Variovorax paradoxus: one gene and its partners. The main gene of each other region encodes a partner of the protein of the gene in region 3 in a complex. Links are inferred from orthologs where the notes say so. Each region holds a gene or a part of one and is shown on either strand. Other genes may lie near its edges.

Region 1 (6,682 bases), 590 kb from region 3 along the record:
CGCTGCTGCCAAGAAGCCTGCTGCGAAGAAGGCCGCAAAGGCAGCACCTGCCGCAGCGCCTGCTCCTGCTGCGCAAACGACGCTGAACCCGCAGGCAGCTTGGCCGTTTCCGACGGCCAGCAAGCCCTGAGCTTCTCAGCGGCCTTGACGGCAAAAAGCCCGGCACCTCACGGTGTCGGGCTTTTTTTATGCGCGTCGCCCGCAAGGGCGAGCGAGCAAGCTGCGGCTCAGAGGCCCAGCGCCTTCTTGTCGATCTGATAGTTCTGAGGCCCGCGCTGCGCGATCTTGAGCGCACCGATGCGGTTGCCAAGTGCTGCGCATTGCGCGAGCGGCCATTCCTTCTCCAGTCCGAACAGCAGCGCGCCGCGCCATGCATCGCCGCAGCCGGTGGGTTCGACCACCGCGGTCGGCGTCACGCCCGGCACGTGCTCGCGCTCGCCATCTGTCCAGACTTCGCAGCCCTCGGCCGCCAGCGTGACCACCAGGCCGCGCACGCGCTTGGAGATTTCGGCCAGGCTCCAGCCGGTGCGCTGCGAAAGCATCTTGCCCTCGTAGTCGTTGACGACCACCCAGCTTGCCAGGTCGATGAAGTGCTTGAGCGCTTCGCCCTCGAACATCGGCAGGCCTTGGCCTGGATCGAACACGAACGGAATGCCTGCGGCGGCAAATTGCTCGGCATGCTGCAGCATCGCTTCGCGGCCGTCGGGTGCGATGATGCCGACGCGGATGTCTTCGCGGGCGGAGACCTTCGTGAGGTGCGCCTGCTGCATCGCACCGGGGTGGAACGCGGTGATCTGGTTGTTGTCGACGTCGTTCATGATCATCGCCTGCGCGGTAAACGTGTCGTCCAGCTGGCGCACGAACTCGGTGCTGATGCCCAACGTGCGCAGGCGCTCCAGGTAGTCGGCTCCGTCGCTTCCGAGCGTGGCCATCGGCAATGCCGTGCCGCCCAGCGCGTTGAGGCTGTATGCGATGTTGCCGGCACAACCGCCGAAGTCACGCCGCAGACCCGGCACCAGGAACGACACATTGAGAATGTGCAACTGGTCCGGAAGGATCTGGTCGGCAAACCGGCCCTCGAAAGTCATGATGGTGTCGAACGCGAGGGAACCGCAAATCACTGCTGCCATGGTGAGCCGTTGGTTGAAGGATGAATGGGTGAATGAACGAGGCGCGGGCGCGAACCCTGCCTAAGGATAGAACGCTTCCACGCGGTAGCCGGCAATGGGCGGCAGCGTCGCCGCTTCCGTTGCGAACAACGTGAGTGGCAGCGACGCCGCCTGGTCGGAGCGAGCCGCGAGCACCGCCGGCGCACCGTAGTCCGAAGCCGTGAGCACGCGGCGCACCACTGCCCGCTCCTGCGTGTCGAGCAGCGAAAGCTCGATGGCCGGCATGGCGAGCGGAACCGTGGCGCCATTGCGCAAGGTAAAGCTGAGCCGATAGTCGTTGTTGCCGGTCTTCTCGCGCGCGAAGGCGGCGCCCTCGATCACGATGTCGCCGATCTGGCGCAACGCCGTGAGCTCGCAGCCCGTCAACCGGCACATGGCGGCAAATGCCGGGCGCAGGTTCGGTTGACGTGCCACGATGCCGTCGCGCTCGTGATGCAAGACCTGCGCGACGAACAGCAGAACGGCCAGCACGGCGAAGAACCAAAGCGCAAACCGAATGGCGCCACGCTGCCAGAACCCCTCGGTGCCGCGGTCCGCCTTCTCGTCACCGGAGAAAGGAACCCTGTCCGAATCCTCCGCTTCATGAAGCGGCGCCGGAACCGGCAGCGGACCCGAATCGCCATCCTGCTCGCTGGCCTGCCTCACCATCGACGCCGGAGCCTTTGCGGCGGTGCGCTCGTCGCGCGCCTTGGCGCTCGCGATCTTGGCCGACTTGATGCGCGCCCGGCGCAGCGCCTTCTGCATCTGCACTTGGTCGCGGTCCTGCGCGGCTTCGTGCTTTTCGTCTTCGACGCTGGCCGATGCCGCCATTTCGCGAGCCTTGATGCGCAAGGCCGGCAAGGGAGGCGGCGGCGGTGGCGGCGGCGAAGGCGACGCCGCAAGATTCAGGTCGATGTTCGGAAACGGCGGCAGTGAGCTCGCCGGTGGCCGCCATTCCGGCTCGTTGGCTTCGAAGTCGGACCACAACTCGTCGGCAATGATTCCGTGCGCAGGCAACACGAAGGCAGTCGCGGACGGCGTGGCAGCTGCAGGGCTTGGCGCCGGCGCAGGCCGGGTCTCGGGAAGCGGTGCAGGCGGCAGAAGCTCGTCCGTCTCTGCAGGCGACGCCGAAGGGGCGGCGTCCGACGCTTCGTCATGCTCCGATTCGTCGTCGAAGAAATCCGCGTCGTCCGGGGCGCTCGAAGACTCCGGCACAGCCTGCTCGGCCGGTGAAGGATGCTGTTCGGACGGCCCGGGCTCCGCTTCGGTTTTGGCAGAAGGCTCCGGCGGAGGCGGGGTCGCCGGACCCGGGACACCGTCCGGCGACTCATGCAGATCGAGCGTGGCGTCGAACACATGGCTGCAGCGGCCGCAACGCACCCAGCCATCTGAGATGCGAAGCTGGTCGCGCACCACCTTGAAGGTGGTGGCACAGGCGGGGCAACGCGTGACAAGGCTCATGACCGGGCGATTGTAGGGTTGAGCCCCCGCCTCGCGAGCGGTGCGCGGCGGTGCGAAATCCCGGCCGCGCTGCTCAGCAGCGAGCCGTCATGAGAATCCAGCCGTCCTCGCTGTCGCTGACCTCGAGCGCGGCATAAGGCGCATAGGCCTGCTTCAGCTCGTCGGCCTGCCGCTCGAGAATGCCTGCGAGCACCAGCGATCCGCCCGGCGCCACGTGGCTGCGCAGCAAGGGCGCAAGCACCTTGAGCGGCGTCGCGAGGATGTTGGCCAGTACCGTGTCGTAGCTGCCTTTCGCCGCTTCCGGCAGGCCGGCATTCAGGCGCACACCATTGGCTTCGGCATTGAGGCGCGTCGACGAAACGGCGGCCTCGTCGATGTCCACGGCGTCGATATCGAGCGCGCCGAACTTGGCCGCGCCAATGGCAAGAATGCCGGAGCCGCAGCCGTAGTCGAGCACGCGCTGGTTTCTGAATGCACCCTCGCCCTGCTTCGCAATCCAGCGCAGGCACATGCGGGTGGTGGGATGCGTGCCGGTGCCGAAGGCAAGCCCCGGGTCCAGCCTGATCAACTGCCTGGCTTGCTCGGGCGGCTCATGCCACGTGGGCACGATCCAGAACTCGGGCGTGATCTCGACCGGCGCGAATTGCGACTGCGTGAGCCGCACCCAGTCTTGATCGGGCACCGGCGCCACGCCGAGCACCTCGCAACCTTCGAAGAAGTCTTGCAGCGCGAGCACCGATGCGGCCTCGTTTGCGAGTGCTTCGTCGGCAAACAGCGCAATGACGCGCGACCGCTGCCAGCCCTCCTTGGGCGGCGGCATGCCGGGCTCGCCGAACAGCGCCTGCTCGGCATCGGTCTGCGCATCGGCGTCTTCCACCGAAACGCTCAGCGCATCGAGTGCGTCGAGCGCATCACTGAGCATTTCGACCCGGTCTTCCGGCGCCATCAGGCGAAGTTCAAACATGGTGGCGTCCGGTGCTCTCTGTTCAGCGCTTGTGGGCAGCGAGCCACTCTTCCAGGTAGTGGATGTTGGTGCCGCCGCTCATGAACTTGGCGTCGACCATCAGTTCGCGGTGAAGCGGAATGTTGGTCTGGATGCCTTCGATCACGGTTTCGTTCAGCGCCGTGCGCATGCGCGCCATGGCCTGCTCGCGCGTGTCGCCATACACAATGATCTTGCCGATCATCGAGTCGTAGTTAGGCGGCACGAAGTAGTTGGTGTACGCATGCGAATCGACGCGCACCCCGGGGCCGCCCGGCGGGTGCCACATGGTGATGCGGCCCGGCGACGGCGTGAACTTCCAGGCGTCTTCGGCGTTGATGCGGCACTCGATGGCGTGGCCGCGCATTTCGATCTGGCGCTGCGTGAACGGGAGCTTTTCGCCCGCCGCCACCATGATCTGCGTCTTCACGATGTCGATGCCTGTGGTGAACTCGGTCACCGGGTGCTCCACCTGCACGCGCGTGTTCATCTCGATGAAATAGAACTCGCCGTTTTCATACAGGAACTCGAAGGTACCCGCGCCGCGGTAGCCGATTTTCTTGCAGGCCGCGGCGCAACGCTCGCCGATCTTCTCGATCAGCTTGCGCGGAATGCCGGGGGCCGGCGATTCCTCGATCACCTTCTGGTGGCGCCGCTGCATGGAGCAGTCGCGCTCGCCCAGGTAGACCGCGTTCTTGTGCTTGTCGGCCAGGATCTGGATTTCAACGTGGCGCGGGTTCTGGAGAAACTTCTCCATGTACACGGCCGGATTGTTGAACGCAGCGCCGGCTTCCGCCTTGGTCATCTGGATCGCGTTGACCAGTGCCGCTTCGGTGTGCACCACGCGCATGCCGCGGCCACCGCCGCCGCCGGCGGCCTTGATGATGACCGGGTAGCCGATGGCGCGCGCAATGCGCTTGTTGGTGGCGGCGTCGTCGGAGAGCTCGCCCTCGGAGCCGGGCACGCAAGGCACGCCGGCCTTGATCATGGCCTGCTTGGCCGAGACCTTGTCACCCATCGTGCGGATGTTGTCGGGCGTCGGGCCGATGAACTGGAACCCGCTTTGCTCCACGCGCTCGGCGAAGTTGGCGTTTTCGCTCAGGAAACCGTAGCCGGGATGGATGGCTTCGGCGTCGGTGACCTCGGCCGCCGAAATGATCGCCGGCATGTTGAGATAGCTCAGCGACGACGGTGCCGGGCCGATGCACACGGCCTCCTGCGCGAGCTTGACGTACTTTGCGTCCCGGTCCGCTTCGGAATAGACCATCACGGCCTTGATGCCGAGCTCGCTGCAGGCGCGCTGGATCCGGAGGGCAATTTCCCCCCGGTTTGCAACCAGGATCTTCTTGAACATGGTCACTCGATGATGAACAGCGGCTGGCCGTATTCGACTGCCTGACCGTTTTCGCCGAGGATCTGAGTGATCGTGCCGGACTTGTCCGCTTCGATTTCGTTGAGGATCTTCATCGCTTCGATGATGCAGACGGTGTCGCCCTCGTTGACCTTGCTGCCGACTTCGACAAAGGCCGGTGCGCCAGGGCTGGACGAACGATAGAAGGTGCCGACCATCGGCGACTTGACTGCGTGCCCGGTGGGGGCGGCTTCGGCTGCCGGCGCGGCAGCAGCAAGCGCGGGCGCCGCAGGCGCACCGGCGGCGGGAGCAGCGGCAGGAGCCGCCACGGTCTGAACATATTGCACCGGGGCAGCGCCGCCGCCCTTGACGATGCGAACCTTGCCTTCGGTTTCGGTGATTTCCAGTTCGGAAATATTGGATTCAGACACCAGGTCGATCAGTGTCTTGAGTTTGCGCAGATCCATGAGGCTCCAGTGCCGACTTTGCCGGTCATTAGGATGTAACTTGGCCAAAAATCGTCGATCTTTAGCGATTGGCGGCGAATGCCGAGGTGTATCTGATTCTAACCGTGAACGAGTTCACGTCGCCAAGTGTCCAGATCGGTGGGCTCGAGCTTGCCCATTTTACGAGCCGCCACGGTCCCCGCGCCCGTAAGAACCAATGTGAACGGCAGCCCGCCAGCCGTGTTGCCAAGGCTTTTTACCAGTTCAGTGCCCTGCAAACCGGCTAGTCCGAGAGGATAGCCGACCGGCGTCTTCTGGAGGAATTTGCGGACGGCGCTCGGCTGATCGATGGCCAACCCAACAACTTGCCAGCCGTTGCCGCCATTTTCGCGAAAGAAGCGATCGATCATTGGCATTTCTTCCACGCACGGCGGACACCACGTGGCCCAGAAATTCAGCAGCAGCGGTTTGCCGCGCAGTTTGGAAAAAACCAGTTCACCGCCCTCCGGACGGTCGAAGCGCTGCTGCCAGAACGCCGCGTCCAGCACTTCGCCTTTGGTGCTGCCGCCGCGCTCACGCCACCACGCGCCGCCCAGGCCTGCCGCGGCGGCCGCGACTGCCACGCCGCCATACATGAAGCGGCGCCTTGCGGGCGAAGAAGTCATTCACTTGTCCTTTTCTCTTTCAATCAGCCGGCGCAGCGCGGCCAGGTCGCCGCGCGGGGTACGCCCCTGGGCGTCGGGCCGGAGCGCCCCACGCAGGTCGTCGAGGTCGTAGACCAGCAGGTGGACCCCGATTTCCTCGCCCAGCGCCCGGCTCGCGGCATGCACGCTCAAGGCCTCGACCTGCTCACCGTGAAACCCGGTGACCATTCGCGGCTCGTAGTCCACGTGATGGTCGATGAGGGCAATTTCGGCCGACTTGGAATCATCGCAGAACAATTGAATATAAATGTCTGACAGCCGCGTGGCCGTGCCGTGCCAGACAGCTCCCCCGATGTGCGGCCGGAACGCCGCCATGCGCTCCATCCATTCGAGCGCGAGCAGCCGCAAGGCATGCAGTTCCTGCGGCTGGGTGTCGGCGCAATAAAGCGCAATGTAGTCGCGCACTTCGGCCTCGACCTCGTCGTTGTTCGGCAGCGCCGTGCGCGACGACAGGCCAAGATCTCGCACTGCCCGGCGCTTGGCCGGGCCGTACTCCAGCCCCTCCTCGACAACGAGGCGGGCTGCGGTGGCGGCGATCTCACGCTTGGTGGTCGTGTCCATCGGAACATTTTGCCCGCACTACGCCGCCC
Region 2 (6,607 bases), 1.8 Mb from region 3 along the record:
TCGAGCCATGGGCGCGGGTTTTACCACACCGCTTTCTGAGAGGGTCTTACCACAGGCCAAGCGCCCTACCACGGCGCGTACCACGCGCTGCGGCTGGCTCGGCCTGGAAAACGTTGGAAAAGCCAGGTACGCTAAAGACGCTCAGCCAAAGAAAAAGCCCCGTAAATCAACGATCTACGGGGCTTATTCGGAAGGTTATGGATTGCTCCAAAACCTCAATTGGCGGAACCGGAGGGATTCGAACCCTCGATGAGGCTCTACACCCCATACTCCCTTAGCAGGGGAGCACCTTCGGCCACTCGGTCACAGTTCCTGAAAGAAGCCGAGATTATGCCACTGTCAGGCGGCAGGTTGGTCCAGATCGAAGGCTTTGTGCAACGCGCGCACCGCCAATTCCATATATTTTTCGTCGATGACGACCGAGGTCTTGATCTCGCTGGTCGAAATCATCTGGATGTTGATGCCCTCTTCGCTCAGCACGCGGAACATCTTGCTGGCGACGCCCACGTGGCTGCGCATGCCGATGCCCACGATGCTGACCTTGCAGATCTTGGTGTCGCCCACGATCTCGGTCGCGCCCAGCGAGGGCATGACTTTCGATTGCAGCAGGTCGACCGTCTTCGCATACTCGTTGCGGTGCACGGTAAAGCTGAAGTCGGTGCGACCGTCCTTGCTGAGGTTCTGGATGATCACGTCGACTTCGATGTTGGCGTCCGCCACGGCACCGAGGATGTGATACGCGATGCCCGGCTTGTCGGGCACGCCCAGCACCGAGATCTTGGCTTCGTCGCGGTTGAAAGCGATGCCGGATACAACGGCTTGTTCCATGTTTTCGTCTTCCTCGAAAGTGATCAGCGTGCCGGACTTGGCCTCTTCATTGATGTCGATGTCCCAGGGCGTGAAGCTCGAAAGCACGCGCAGGGGCACCTTGTATTTGCCGGCGAATTCCACCGAGCGGATCTGCAGCACCTTGGAGCCCAGGCTCGCCATCTCGAGCATCTCTTCGAAGCTCACGGTCGAGAGGCGGCGCGCATCGGGCTCCACGCGCGGGTCAGTGGTGTAGACGCCGTCCACGTCGGTGTAGATCAGACACTCGTGGGCCTTCATGGCGGCCGCAATGGCCACGGCCGAGGTGTCGCTGCCGCCCCGGCCCAGCGTGGTGATGTTGCCGCTGTCGTCCACGCCCTGAAAGCCGGTAATGACAACCACCTTGCCGGCATCCAGGTCGGCGCGGACGCGTTCGTCGTCGATGCTCTCGATGCGGGCCTTGGTGTAGGAGCTGTCGGTGCGCACCGACACCTGCCATCCCGCGTAGCTCACGGCTTCCATGCCTTCGGCCTGCAGGGCAATGGCCAGCAGCGCGGACGAAGCCTGTTCGCCGGTGGCGGCGAGCATGTCGAGTTCGCGGCCGTGGGCGTCGCTGGGTTTGCTCGGAGCCAGCTCTTTGGCCAGGCCGAGCAGGCGATTGGTTTCGCCGCTCATGGCACTCGGGACCACGATCATCTGGTGGCCGGCGCGCGCCCACTTCGCGACGCGCTTGGCGACATTCTTGATGCGCTCGGTCGAGCCCATCGACGTACCGCCGTATTTGTGAACGATCAATGCCATGGGTGAATTCAGAGAAAAAGAAAGGGCCGCTGCACTCCCGAGTGCCGACGCGGCGCCCTGCAAGCCGTCAGCGCGAAGCCTTGGGCGAGGGCCTGGAATTGTACCAATGCAAAAAATCGCCCCGCCGCTCGACGAAACCGTTGGCCACCTTGAGGTGGATGCGGTGGCCGCGGGTCGTGCACGCTTGCAACTGGCTCAGCAATTGGTCGAGCTGCGCCGCGCTGGGGACGCAGCCGTGCGCCTGCATCAGCCAGTATCGCAGCAGGTTGGCTTGGCGCGCATGTGAAAGCAGCCGCAGTGGGGCAATGCGCGGTGGAGCGCCCACTGTGGCCAGGTCTTGCGCCGCCAGTTCGCCCAACAGCTCCTGCGCCTGCGCGGCATGGCCGATGCTGCGGGTGAAGGTGGAGCGGAATTGCGGAAAAGCCTGCGCCAGCGCCGGCAACAGCACGGCGCGGATGCGGTTGCGGGTGTAGCGCTCGTCCTGGTTGGTCGGATCCTCGATCCAGGGCAAGTCGAGCCCCTTCAGCCAGGCACGGATATCGGCACCGGGCACGGCCAGCAACGGCCGGTAGATGTCGAGCCCATGACGCTGCGCATGCGCCGGCATGGCCGCAAGGCCCGGCAACCCCGCCCCCCTGGACAAGGCGAGCAGCAGTGTCTCGACCTGGTCGTCTGCATGGTGCCCGAGGACTATTGATTTGATAGCGCCAGCCGATTCGCCCGAGAGAGCCATTGCTGCAAAGGCCTCGTAGCGCGCACGCCGTGCGGCATCTTCAGGACTGTCGCCCCGCGCATGCCGGGCATCGACGCGATGGACGACCAGCGGCACGCCCAGCCGCTCACACACCTCGGCGCAATGCCGCTCGAAATCGTCGGCCACAGCTTGCAGCCCGTGGTGTACATGAAAGGCCACCACCTGCCCCGGCCATGCCGACGCGCAAGCGGCCAGCAAGGCCGTGGAATCCGCCCCGCCGCTGAAGCCCACCGCCAACGGCAGATACGCTGGCTCGAACGCGGCCATCGCGCGTTCGAAGGCTTCGTTCATGGGGCGCTTGCTTATCTGCCGGTGTCGGCCTTGGTGTCGTTGAAGCGCCCGTAGCTTTGCAGGCGTTCGTAGCGGCGATCGAGCAGCTCTTTCGGCTTCAGGTCGCTGACCTGGCGGAAGGCGTCGTTGAGCGCGCGCTTGAGAAAAGCAGCCATTTGGCGGTGGTCGCGGTGCGCGCCGCCGACCGGCTCGTTCACGATCTTGTCGACCAGGCCCAATGCCTTCAGGCGGTGCGCGGTAATGCCGAGGGCATCGGCCGCTTCCTGCGCCTTGTCGCTGGTCTTCCAGAGAATGGAAGCGCAGCCTTCGGGGCTGATGACCGAGTAGATGGAGTACTGCAACATCAGGAGCTGGTCGCCCACCGAGATTGCGAGGGCGCCGCCGGAGCCGCCTTCACCGATGATGGTGACGATGATCGGCACTTCGAGCTGCGCCATCTCGTAGATGTTGCGGCCGATGGCTTCGGACTGGCCACGCTCCTCGGCGTCGATGCCGGGATAGGCGCCGGGCGTATCGACGAAGGTGAAGACCGGCAGCTTGAATTTTTCGGCCGTCTTCATGAGCCGCAATGCCTTGCGGTAGCCCTCTGGCTTGCTCATGCCGAAGTTGCGCGCGGTGCGCTCTTTGGTGTCGCGCCCCTTCTGGTGGCCCAGCACCATGCAAGGCGTGCCATTGAAGCGTGCAAGCCCGCCGACGATCGAAAGGTCGTCCGAAAAATGCCGGTCGCCATGCAGCTCGACGAAGTCGGTGAAGATTTCGTTGACGTAGTCGAGCGTATAGGGGCGCTCCGGATGCCGTGCGATCTTGGTGATCTGCCAGGGCGTCAGGTCGCTGTAGATGTCTTTGGTGAGTTGCTGGCTTTTCTTGCCCAGCTGGTCGATTTCCTCCGAGATGTCGACCGCCGATTCGGTCTGTACATAGCGCAGTTCTTCGATCTTGGATTCGAGTTCAGCAATGGGCTGCTCGAAGTCGAGGAAGGTTCGTTTCGCCAACGTCTTCTCCTGTTGTTCAGTATGCGACCGGTACCGGGTCGAGCGAGCGCCAAATATACCAAGTTGCCACACTGCAAAATGGCGCCCAGGCCACGGCGACGTCGCGGGCATCACTGCGGCTCACGGGATCGCCCGAAAAATAGTTCACGCTGATGCCGTTGAGCAGGCCCAGGTCGTCCACAGGCAGCACATTGGGCCGCATCAGGTGAAAGATGAGGAACATTTCAGCCGTCCAGCGGCCGATGCCGCGAATGGCCACGAGCTCTTCGATGATGAGCTCGTCCGACATGTCCTTCCAGGCGTCGACGTGCACCGCGCCCGAATCGAAGTGAATGGCCAGGTCGACCAGGTACTCGACCTTGCGCGCCGACAGCCCTGCCGCGCGCATGTCGTCGACCTTGAGCTTGAGCACGTTGGCCGGGGTCAGCTTGCGCGGAAGCACCGCGAACTTGTCCCACACCGTCTGCGCGGCCTTCACTGAAATCTGCTGGCCCACGATGCTGCGCGCGAGCGTGGTGAACGCATCGCCGCGCGACTCGAGGCAGGCATCGCCGAACTTCGGAATCAACCGCTTCATCACGCGGTCCTTCTTGGCCAGGTGCTTGCAGGCCTCCTCCCAGTAATCGGGCGTGAAGATCTGGACGCTCGATTTCCTGGTTGCAGGCATTGGGTTGGTGGTTCCGTTCACTGCGCTGCGGCCCAGGTCGTGCCGGTGGGCGAATCCTTGAGCACGATGCCCTGCGCCAGAAGGTCGTTGCGGATGCGGTCGGCCTCGGCAAAGTTCTTTGCGGCCTTGGCGGCCGCGCGTGCATCGATTTGCGCCTGGATGGTGGCTTCGTCCAGCGTGGTGCCTGCACGCAGGAAGCTGGTCGGATCGCTCTGCAGAATGTTCAGGCAGCCGCCCAGCGCCTTCAGCAAGCCGGCCTGCGCGGCCGACCGCGTGCGGTTCACCTCGCCCGCCAGATCGAACAGCACGGCAACGGCTTCGGGCGTTGCAAAGTCCTCGTCCATGGCGGACTTGAAGCGAGCCGCGTACGGATCGCTCCAGTCGATGGCCACGGCCTCGGGCGCGACCAGTTCGAGCGCCGTATAAAGCCGCTTCAGCGAATTGCGGGCGTCGTCCAGGTGCACGTCGCTGTAGTTGAGCGGACGGCGATAGTGCGCCCGCACGACAAAGAAGCGGATGGTTTCCGCGTCGTACTTCTTGAGCACATCGCGAATCAGGAAGAAGTTGCCCAAGCTCTTGGACATCTTCTCGTTGTCGGTCACGATGAAGCCGTTGTGCATCCAGTAGTTGGACAGCGGCTTGCCGGTTGCGCCTTCGCTCTGCGCAATTTCGTTCTCGTGGTGCGGGAACTGCAGGTCTTCGCCGCCGCCATGGATGTCGAGCGTTTCGCCGAGCAGTTCGCAGGCCATGGCCGAGCACTCGATGTGCCAGCCCGGGCGGCCCGCGCCGAACTCGCTGGCCCACTTCACCTCGTCGGGCTCGCTCGCCTTGGCGCTCTTCCAGAGCACGGGGTCGAGCGGGTCGTCCTTGCCGTCGAGCACGGCCACGCGCTCGCCCGCATGCAGCTCGTCGATGGACTTGCCGCTGAGCTTGCCGTAGCCGGGGAACTTGCGGATCGCGTAGTTCACGTCGCCGTTCTCTGCACGGTAGGCCAGACCTTTCTTCTCGAGCGTGCCGATCATCGACAGCATTTGCGGGATGTAGTCAGTGGCGCGAGGTTCGTGGCTGGGGCGCTCGATGCCGAGCGCGTCGGCGTCTTCGTGCAGCGCGTCGATCATGCGGTCGGTGAGCGAGCGGATCGTCTCGCCGTTCTCGACGGCGCGGCGAATGATCTTGTCGTCGATGTCCGTGATGTTGCGCACATAGGTCACGGCATAGCCGCTGGCCTTGAGCCACCGCTGCACCAGGTCGAAGGCGATCATCGAGCGCGCATGGCCCAGGTGGCACAGGTCATAAACCGTCATGCCGCACACGTACATGCGCACCCGGCCCGGTTGCAATGGGGAGAACTCCTCCAGTTCACGCGAAAGCGTGTTGTAGATGCGCAGACTCATGAGGCTCGGAAAGCGTCGCTTCGCGCACGTGCGGCACGGGCGAACGACGTTGAATTTCAGGGGTGACGGGACAGTGGCCGCGAGGGGTTGGACATGGCCCCTCGGCTACAATGCATCGCAGTATAAACGGCTGCTGCCGTGTACATTCCGGGTGTTTTCGAGGCCCGCACTTCCCAATCTTGCCGAGGCTTCATGAAGCACGTCGCGTTCTCCAAACTCTCCATCGCCTTTGCACTGCTCTTCAGCCTGTGGGGTTCCACCGCGTACGCCAACGACTACGACGACGTGAACACGCTGCTGCGCCAGGGCAAGTCGAACGAGGCGCTCGCCAAGGCCGACGCGTACATTGCCGGCAAGCCGCGCGATCCGCAGATGCGCTTTCTGCGAGGCGTGATCCTCACCGAGCAAAAGAAGCAGAACGAGGCCATCGCCGCGTTCACGCAGCTGACGCAAGACTTCCCCGAATTGCCCGAGCCCTACAACAACCTGGCCGCGCTCTATGCGGCGCAGAGCAAGTTCGACCAGGCACGCGCCGCTCTGGAACAGGCGCTCAAGCTCAACCCCAACTACGCCACCGCGCATGAAAATCTCGGCGACGTGTATGCGCGTCTCGCCGCCCAGGAATATGTGCGGGCGCAGCAATTCGCCAGCACCAACGCGAGCGTCGCGCCCAAGCTCTCGCTGATCCGCCAGATCTTCAACCCGAAAGCCGAAGCGCAAGCCGCAACGCTGCCACCGCCTCCGGCGGAAGTTCGCAAACCGGTCGGCCGCCCGAGCAAGTAACCGGCCGCACGCGCACCGGACCGCGGCAGCTTGCGTTGCCGGGCCCGCACCCCACATCATTCGCACACGGAGCTTTCCTTGACGATCCAAGCCTTATTCAATTTCCCGTCCACCCGAT
Region 3 (6,517 bases):
TGCTGCCGCAACGCCTCCGGCCGCAGCGCCCGCTCCTGTGGCAGCTGCTGTCGCCGCGCCGGCCTTCGTGCCGTCCGTCGCACCGCTGGACTTCGACCTGGACCTGAGCCAGCCGGCGGCACTCGCACCGAGCCCCGCTCCGGTGAGCGCCAGCCTGCCGAAGACGGCCTACGCCCCCGCCACGGCCGCCCCGCTGTCCAACGGCCATGCGCATTCACCGGCACCGGTCGACCTGGAAAACGACTTCGACACCGCTCCTGGCGCGCTGGCTCCGATCGGCCGTCCCGCGGGACTGAATGACGCCGACGACAATACCCGCCCGGCGACGCTGCGCAGCGGCGGCAATCTTCCCGCGGATTCGGGCTTCATCGAATTCGACATGAGCGCATTGGCCGGTCTTCCCGCCCGCCCGGTGGCCGGCACCGCCGAAGCAACGCGCCCCGCTGCAGCCATGCCCCAGGACGACGGCGACGACAGCCCCCACGCGGTCAAGCTGTCGCTGGCCCGCGAGCTGCAAGCCATCGGCGACGTCGAAGGCGCGCGCTCGCTGGTGGAGGAAGTCGAAGCCGAAAGCGCCGGCGACCTCAAGTCGCAAGCAAGGCAATTGCTCGCCGAGCTGCGCTGAGCGGCTTTTCCCCTGTTTCTGAATTCGTGAGGCTGGCGCTAGGCATCCGCTACAACGGCCAGGCATACGAGGGCTGGCAGAGCCAGCGCTCGGGCCGCACGGTTCAGGACAAGCTGGAAGCGGCGCTCGGCAAATTTGCCGCACAGCCCATTGGCACGCTGTGCGCCGGCCGCACCGACGCCGGCGTGCACGCGTTGATGCAGGTGGTGCACTTCGACACCGACGTCGAACGTGAGCCCTTCTCGTGGATGCGCGGCACCAACCGCTACCTGCCCGACGACATTGCCGTGCAGTGGGCGCATCCGGTGCCCGACGAATTCCATTGCCGCGCCAGCGCCCTGGCCCGCCGCTACCTTTACGTACTCTCGCAGTCGCCCGTGCGGCCCAGCCTGGATTCGGGCCGGGTCGGCTGGTCGATGCATGCGCTCGACGGCGACGCCATGCGCGCGGCGGCCGCTCTTCTGGTGGGCAAGCACGACTTCAGCTCGTTTCGCGCCTCGGCGTGCCAGGCGCGCTCGCCGGTGAAGGACCTGCGGCGCATCGAGATCACGCGCCATGGCACAGGCGACCGCTGCCGCTGGCACTTCGAATTCGAGGCCGATGCCTTCCTGCACCACATGATCCGCAACCTGATGGGCTGCCTGGTGCGCATCGGCCGCGGCGACGAGCGGCCCGAATGGATCACGGAAGTGCTCGAGGCGCGCAGCCGCAAGGTGGCGGCGCCCACCTTCTCCGCCGACGGTCTGTACTTTCTGGGGCCTTTGTACGACGCCAAGTGGGGTCTGCCGGCCGAGGCCACACTGCAGGCCGGCGGTGCTCCGTATGATGGGCCGCCATGACGTCGCCCCGCACCCGCATCAAGATCTGCGGCCTCACCCGTGAGGCCGATGTGGAGGCCGCTGTGCAAGCCGGCGCCGACGCGGTCGGTTTCGTGCTCTATCCCAAGAGCCCCCGCGCCATAACAGCGGCTCGCGCCGCGGAACTGGCTTCGCGCCTCCCCCCTTTCATCACGCCGGTGCTGCTGTTCGTCAACGAGGCTGCTCCTGAAGTCGTAGCATCCCTCGCACGCGTGAGAGGATCGATCGCCCAATTTCATGGCGAGGAAACGCCGGAACAATGCGAAGAAGCCGCCGGCCACGGCCGCTTTCGCTACATGCGCGCCGCGCGTATTCCGCTGGGGGCTGCCGGAGCGGGCTTCGACCTCGTAAAATACGCTTCCGATTACTCCCACGCCCAGGCCATCCTGCTCGACGCCCATGTCGAAGGTTATGGCGGAGGCGGCAAGGCATTCGATTGGTCACTTCTTCCACCCGCCGTCGACGCTCACCTCGTCTTGAGTGGTGGGCTCACACCTGCAAACGTGAGCGATGGCATTCGCATTCTGCGGACGCGCTGCAAGACGCTGTCCGTTGATGTGAGCTCGGGCGTCGAAATCGACGGCCCGGGAAACAAGGGCCTGAAGGACGCCGAAAAGATCCGGCAATTCGTCGCCGCCGTGAGAGCGGCTGACGCCTCGTCCTTCTCCAGTTAGCCGCCGCACCCGATCGTGATTTCGGGCTGCGGCCCAACGATCGAGAACCATGCAAAGCCAATTCCAGGACTACCAGCAACCCGACGCCACCGGCCATTTCGGCACCTACGGCGGCACCTTCGCGAGCGAAACGCTCACCCACGCGATCAACGAACTGCGCGATGCGTACGCCAGGTTCAAGGACGATCCGGCGTTTCTGGCCGAATTCCACTACGAGCTGAAGCACTTCGTCGGCCGGCCATCCCCCATCTATCACGCCGCCCGCACGAGCCATGAAATGGGCGGTGCGCAGATCTACCTGAAGCGCGAAGACCTCAACCACACCGGCGCGCACAAGATCAACAACGTGATCGGCCAGGCGATGCTCGCGCGACGCATGGGCAAGCCCCGCGTCATCGCCGAAACCGGCGCCGGCCAGCACGGCGTGGCCACGGCCACCATCTGCGCGCGCTACGGGCTCGAATGCGTGGTCTACATGGGCAGCCAGGACGTGAAGCGCCAGAGCCCCAATGTCTACCGCATGAACCTGCTCGGCGCCACCGTGGTGCCGGTGGAGTCGGGCAGCAAGACGCTGAAAGACGCGCTCAACGAAGCGATGCGCGACTGGGTGACGAACGTGGAGAACACGTTCTACATCATCGGCACCGTGGCCGGACCGCACCCCTACCCGACGATGGTGCGCGACTTCCAGAGCGTGATCGGCACCGAATGCATCGAGCAGATGCCCGCCATGCTCGCGGCCGACGGCATTACCGGAGAGGCCGAGGGCAAGCAGCCCGACGTGGTGATCGCCTGCGTGGGCGGCGGCAGCAATGCGATCGGCATCTTCCACCCCTACATTCCGTTTGCCGGCACCCGGCTCATCGGCGTCGAAGCCGCCGGCGAAGGCCTGGACAGCGGCAAGCACGCCGCATCGATCCTGCGCGGCAGCCCGGGCGTGCTGCACGGCAACCGCACCTACCTGCTGCAGAACGAAGACGGCCAGATCACCGAAACCCACAGCATCAGCGCCGGGCTGGACTACCCGGGCGTAGGACCTGAGCATGCGCACCTGGCCGACATCGGCCGCGCGGAATACGTCGGCGTCACCGACACCGAAGCGCTCGAAGCCTTTCACTACCTGTGCCGCACCGAAGGCATCATTCCGGCCCTCGAATCGAGCCACGCCGTGGCCTACGCCATGAAGCTCGCCAAGACCATGCGGCCGGACCAGTCGATCCTGATCAACCTCTCGGGACGCGGCGACAAGGACATCGGCACCGTGGCCGACCTCTCCGGCGTCGACTTCTACGATCGGCCCTCGATGCGCGGCCTGAGCGTGAAGGGAGGCAAATAATGAGCCGCATTGCCGCCACCTTCGACGCGCTGAAAAAAGACGGCCGCCGCGCGCTCATTCCTTACGTTACCGCCGGCTTTCCCTTTGCCGACATCACGCCCGAGCTGATGCACGGCATGGTGGGAGCCGGTGCCGACGTGATCGAGCTCGGCGTGCCGTTTTCCGACCCCATGGCTGACGGCCCGGTGATCCAGAAAGCCGGTGAGGCCGCGCTGGCGCTGGGCGTCGGCATGAAGCAGGTGCTCGCCATCGTCACCGCCTTCCGGCAGAAGGACACGACCACACCCGTGGTGCTGATGGGTTACGCCAATCCGGTCGAGCGCTATGACCTCGTGCATGGCAAGAAGGCGTTCATCCGCGATGCATCGGCGGCTGGCGTCGACGGCCTGCTGGTGGTCGACTACCCGCCCGAGGAATGCGAAGACTTCGCCGCCGACCTCAAGGCCGCGAACATCGACCTGATCTTTCTGCTGGCCCCCACCAGCACCAACGAACGGATGGCGCAGGTCGCGCGCATTGCGAGCGGCTACGTCTACTACGTCTCGCTCAAGGGCGTGACGGGCGCCGGCCACCTCGACACCGAGGCTGTCGGCCAGATGATCCCGCGCATCCGCGAGCATGTGAACATTCCTGTCGGCGTGGGCTTCGGCATTCGCGATGCACGCACGGCCCAAGCCGTGGGATCGGCGGCCGATGCGGTCGTGATCGGCACCAAGATCATCCAGCTGATCGACGGACAGCCGCGCGAAAAGGTCGTGCCCACCGTGCGTGAATTTCTCGCCGGTATCCGCGAGGCGCTCGACGCCCTGCCCGCAGCTACCCCCAAGAACGCGGCTGGCAGATAATCGCCGTTGCCCTCACCAGCCCCTTTTCCGCATTGCGGAAGAGGGGAGCTAATCCGGAGTCCTATGAGCTGGCTTGAAAAACTGCTACCCGCCAAGATCGCACAAACCGACCCGTCGGAGCGCCGCCAGGTGCCCGAGGGCCTGTGGATCAAATGCCCCGCCTGCGAGACGGTTCTCTACAAGACCGATCTCGAGCACAACCAGAATGTCTGCCCGAGCTGCAGCCACCACCATCGCATCGGCGCCCGCGCACGGCTCGACGCCTTCCTCGACGCCGAAGGCCGCTACGAACTCGGCCAGGAAGTGCTCCCCGTCGACGCGCTGAAGTTCAAGGACAGCCGCCGGTACCCCGAGCGGCTCAAGGAAGCGCTCGAGAACACCGGCGAAACCGACGCGCTGGTCGTCATGGGCGGCTCGGTCCACAGCATCAGCGTGGTCGTGGCCTGCTTCGAATTCGAATTCATGGGCGGCAGCATGGGCAGCGTGGTCGGCGAGCGCTTCGTGCGCGGCGTCGAAACGGCCATCGAACAGAAGGTGCCGTTCATCTGCTTTACCGCCACCGGCGGCGCACGCATGCAGGAAGGCCTGCTGTCGCTGATGCAAATGGCCAAGACCAACGCGGCGCTCACGCGCCTTGCGAAGAAGGGGCTGCCCTACATCAGCGTGCTGACCGACCCCACCATGGGCGGCGTTTCGGCCGGCTTCGCCTTCGTGGGCGACGTGGTCATTGCGGAGCCCAAGGCGCTCATCGGCTTTGCCGGCCCGCGGGTGATCGAATCGACCGTGCGCGTGACGCTCCCTGAAGGCTTCCAGCGCGCGGAGTTCCTGCAGACCAAGGGCGCCATCGACTTCATCAGCGACCGCCGCGAGCTGCGCAAGACTATTGCGAGCACGTTGGCCATGCTGCTGCGTCAGCCCGCCGACGCAGTCATCTGACAAGAATGCTGCCGGAAGGGCCTCAGCCCAGCCGGTAGGCCCACACCAGCAGGTTGCCCAGCACGATGGCAATCACCTGCAGCACCACGATCGCGGCCAGGGGCGACAGGTCCACGCCGCCAATCAGCGGAATGAAGCGCCGGAAGGGCCGCACCAGCGGCTCGGCCAACCGCGAGATGAGGTCGAGCAACATCGGCGAGGCGCCCGGTATCCACGACAGCACGGCATAGACCACCAGCAGCGCGGTAAGGCCCGACACCGCGAGCTGCATCAGCCCCACCAGCGACACCAGCGGCAAGGCCGCGATTCGCCCGAGGTTGCCGATCAGCAGCCACAGCAGCAGGAACTTCACGATCACCAGCAGCCACGCCGCGATGGCGCTCGCCAGGTCCCAGCGCTTGACCGACGGCACGATGCGGCGCAGCGGCAGCACGATCCAGTCGGTAATCGCAAACACGAAGCGCCCGAGCGGATTGCCGAACGGCACCCGGTGGTACTGCATGTAAAGGCGCAGCAGGCAGGCGCCGCCGAGCAGGCCGACGATCACGTCGAGAAGAAACGAGGGGATCTGGTAGAGCATGGGGCAGGGTCGTGAGCGGAATGCGATGATAGCCATGCAAGGTTCTTCGATGACGACACAGCCCCTTCTGCATTCACTGCCATTGTTCCCGCTCGGTACGGTTCTCTTTCCGGGCGGCGTGCTTCCGCTGCGTATTTTCGAGGTACGTTATCTCGACATGGTGGGCAAATGCCGCAAGGCCGATGCACCTTTCGGCGTGGTCAGCCTCACAAGCGGCAGCGAAGTGCGCAAGGCAGGTGCCGACGCCGAAAGCTTTGCCGCCATCGGCACGCTGGCCGTCATTCGCGAGTTCGAATCACCGCAAAGCGGCCTGCTCCAGATCGAATGCGTCGGCACCCAGCGATTCCGGGTCCGCCGTACCGAGCTGCAGAAATACGGCTTGTGGGTGGCTGAAGTCGAAGCAGTGATTGCAGACGCCGCCATCGAAATTCCGGACGACCTGCAGCACACCGCCACGGCGCTGCGGCGCCTCGTCGACACGCTCGAAGAACGCCGCCGCGCGCAGGGCACCGAGGCCGTGCGCCTGCCCATGGGCGAGCCCTACCAGTTCAACGACTGCGGCTGGGTTGCCAACCGCTGGTGCGAACTGGTGCCCATGCAACTCGAACTGCGGCAACGGCTCATGGAACTCGAGAGCCCGCTGATGCGGCTCGAACTGGTCAGC

The links.
Region 1: the proteins of accD (region 3) and accB are in contact, whole or in part, in a solved structure (PDB 8UXZ), measured with the Escherichia coli proteins. The link is inferred for Variovorax paradoxus from one-to-one orthologs.
Region 2: the proteins of accD (region 3) and GOQ09_RS15905 are in contact, whole or in part, in a solved structure (PDB 8UXZ), measured with the Escherichia coli proteins. The link is inferred for Variovorax paradoxus from one-to-one orthologs.

Annotation. Positions count from the first base shown.
Region 1 is NZ_CP046622.1:968,494-975,175, reverse strand. What follows is about bases 3,679-6,640. They hold accB (acetyl-CoA carboxylase biotin carboxyl carrier protein), read right to left. Parts: upstream 5,410-6,640; coding sequence 4,948-5,409; downstream 3,679-4,947. Other genes in these bases: GOQ09_RS04480 (hypothetical protein), read right to left, coding at 6,054-6,640; GOQ09_RS04485 (TlpA family protein disulfide reductase), read right to left, coding at 5,508-6,053; accC (acetyl-CoA carboxylase biotin carboxylase subunit), read right to left, coding at 3,679-4,945. In the rest of the region: GOQ09_RS04515 (histone H1-like DNA-binding protein), read left to right, coding at 1-130; GOQ09_RS04510 (carbohydrate kinase family protein), read right to left, coding at 228-1,130; GOQ09_RS04505 (zinc-ribbon and DUF3426 domain-containing protein), read right to left, coding at 1,191-2,609; prmA (50S ribosomal protein L11 methyltransferase), read right to left, coding at 2,683-3,573; more of accC, read right to left, coding at 3,596-3,678; more of GOQ09_RS04480, read right to left, coding at 6,641-6,653. UniProt on the Escherichia coli protein: This protein is a component of the acetyl coenzyme A carboxylase complex; first, biotin carboxylase catalyzes the carboxylation of the carrier protein and then the transcarboxylase transfers the carboxyl group to form malonyl-CoA.
Region 2 is NZ_CP046622.1:3,408,497-3,415,103, forward strand. The notes cover bases 1,656-4,542. They hold GOQ09_RS15905 (acetyl-CoA carboxylase carboxyltransferase subunit alpha), read right to left. Parts: upstream 3,646-4,542; coding sequence 2,665-3,645; downstream 1,656-2,664. Other genes in these bases: tilS (tRNA lysidine(34) synthetase TilS), read right to left, coding at 1,676-2,653; GOQ09_RS15910 (DNA-3-methyladenine glycosylase family protein), read right to left, coding at 3,662-4,312; cysS (cysteine--tRNA ligase), read right to left, coding at 4,330-4,542. Also shown: GOQ09_RS15895 (aspartate kinase), read right to left, coding at 340-1,608; more of cysS, read right to left, coding at 4,543-5,706; GOQ09_RS15920 (tetratricopeptide repeat protein), read left to right, coding at 5,899-6,489; GOQ09_RS15925 (peptidylprolyl isomerase), read left to right, coding at 6,568-6,607. UniProt on the Escherichia coli protein: Component of the acetyl coenzyme A carboxylase (ACC) complex. First, biotin carboxylase catalyzes the carboxylation of biotin on its carrier protein (BCCP) and then the CO(2) group is transferred by the carboxyltransferase to acetyl-CoA to form malonyl-CoA.
Region 3 is NZ_CP046622.1:1,560,877-1,567,393, reverse strand. Bases 3,540-6,336 are described here. They hold accD (acetyl-CoA carboxylase, carboxyltransferase subunit beta), read left to right. Parts: upstream 3,540-4,400; coding sequence 4,401-5,273; downstream 5,274-6,336. Other genes in these bases: GOQ09_RS07220 (LON peptidase substrate-binding domain-containing protein), read left to right, coding at 5,903-6,336; GOQ09_RS07225 (YggT family protein), read right to left, coding at 5,296-5,853; trpA (tryptophan synthase subunit alpha), read left to right, coding at 3,540-4,337. In the rest of the region: GOQ09_RS07255 (FimV/HubP family polar landmark protein), read left to right, coding at 1-625; tRNA pseudouridine(38-40) synthase TruA, read left to right, coding at 652-1,464; GOQ09_RS07245 (phosphoribosylanthranilate isomerase), read left to right, coding at 1,461-2,156; trpB (tryptophan synthase subunit beta), read left to right, coding at 2,206-3,492; more of trpA, read left to right, coding at 3,492-3,539; more of GOQ09_RS07220, read left to right, coding at 6,337-6,517.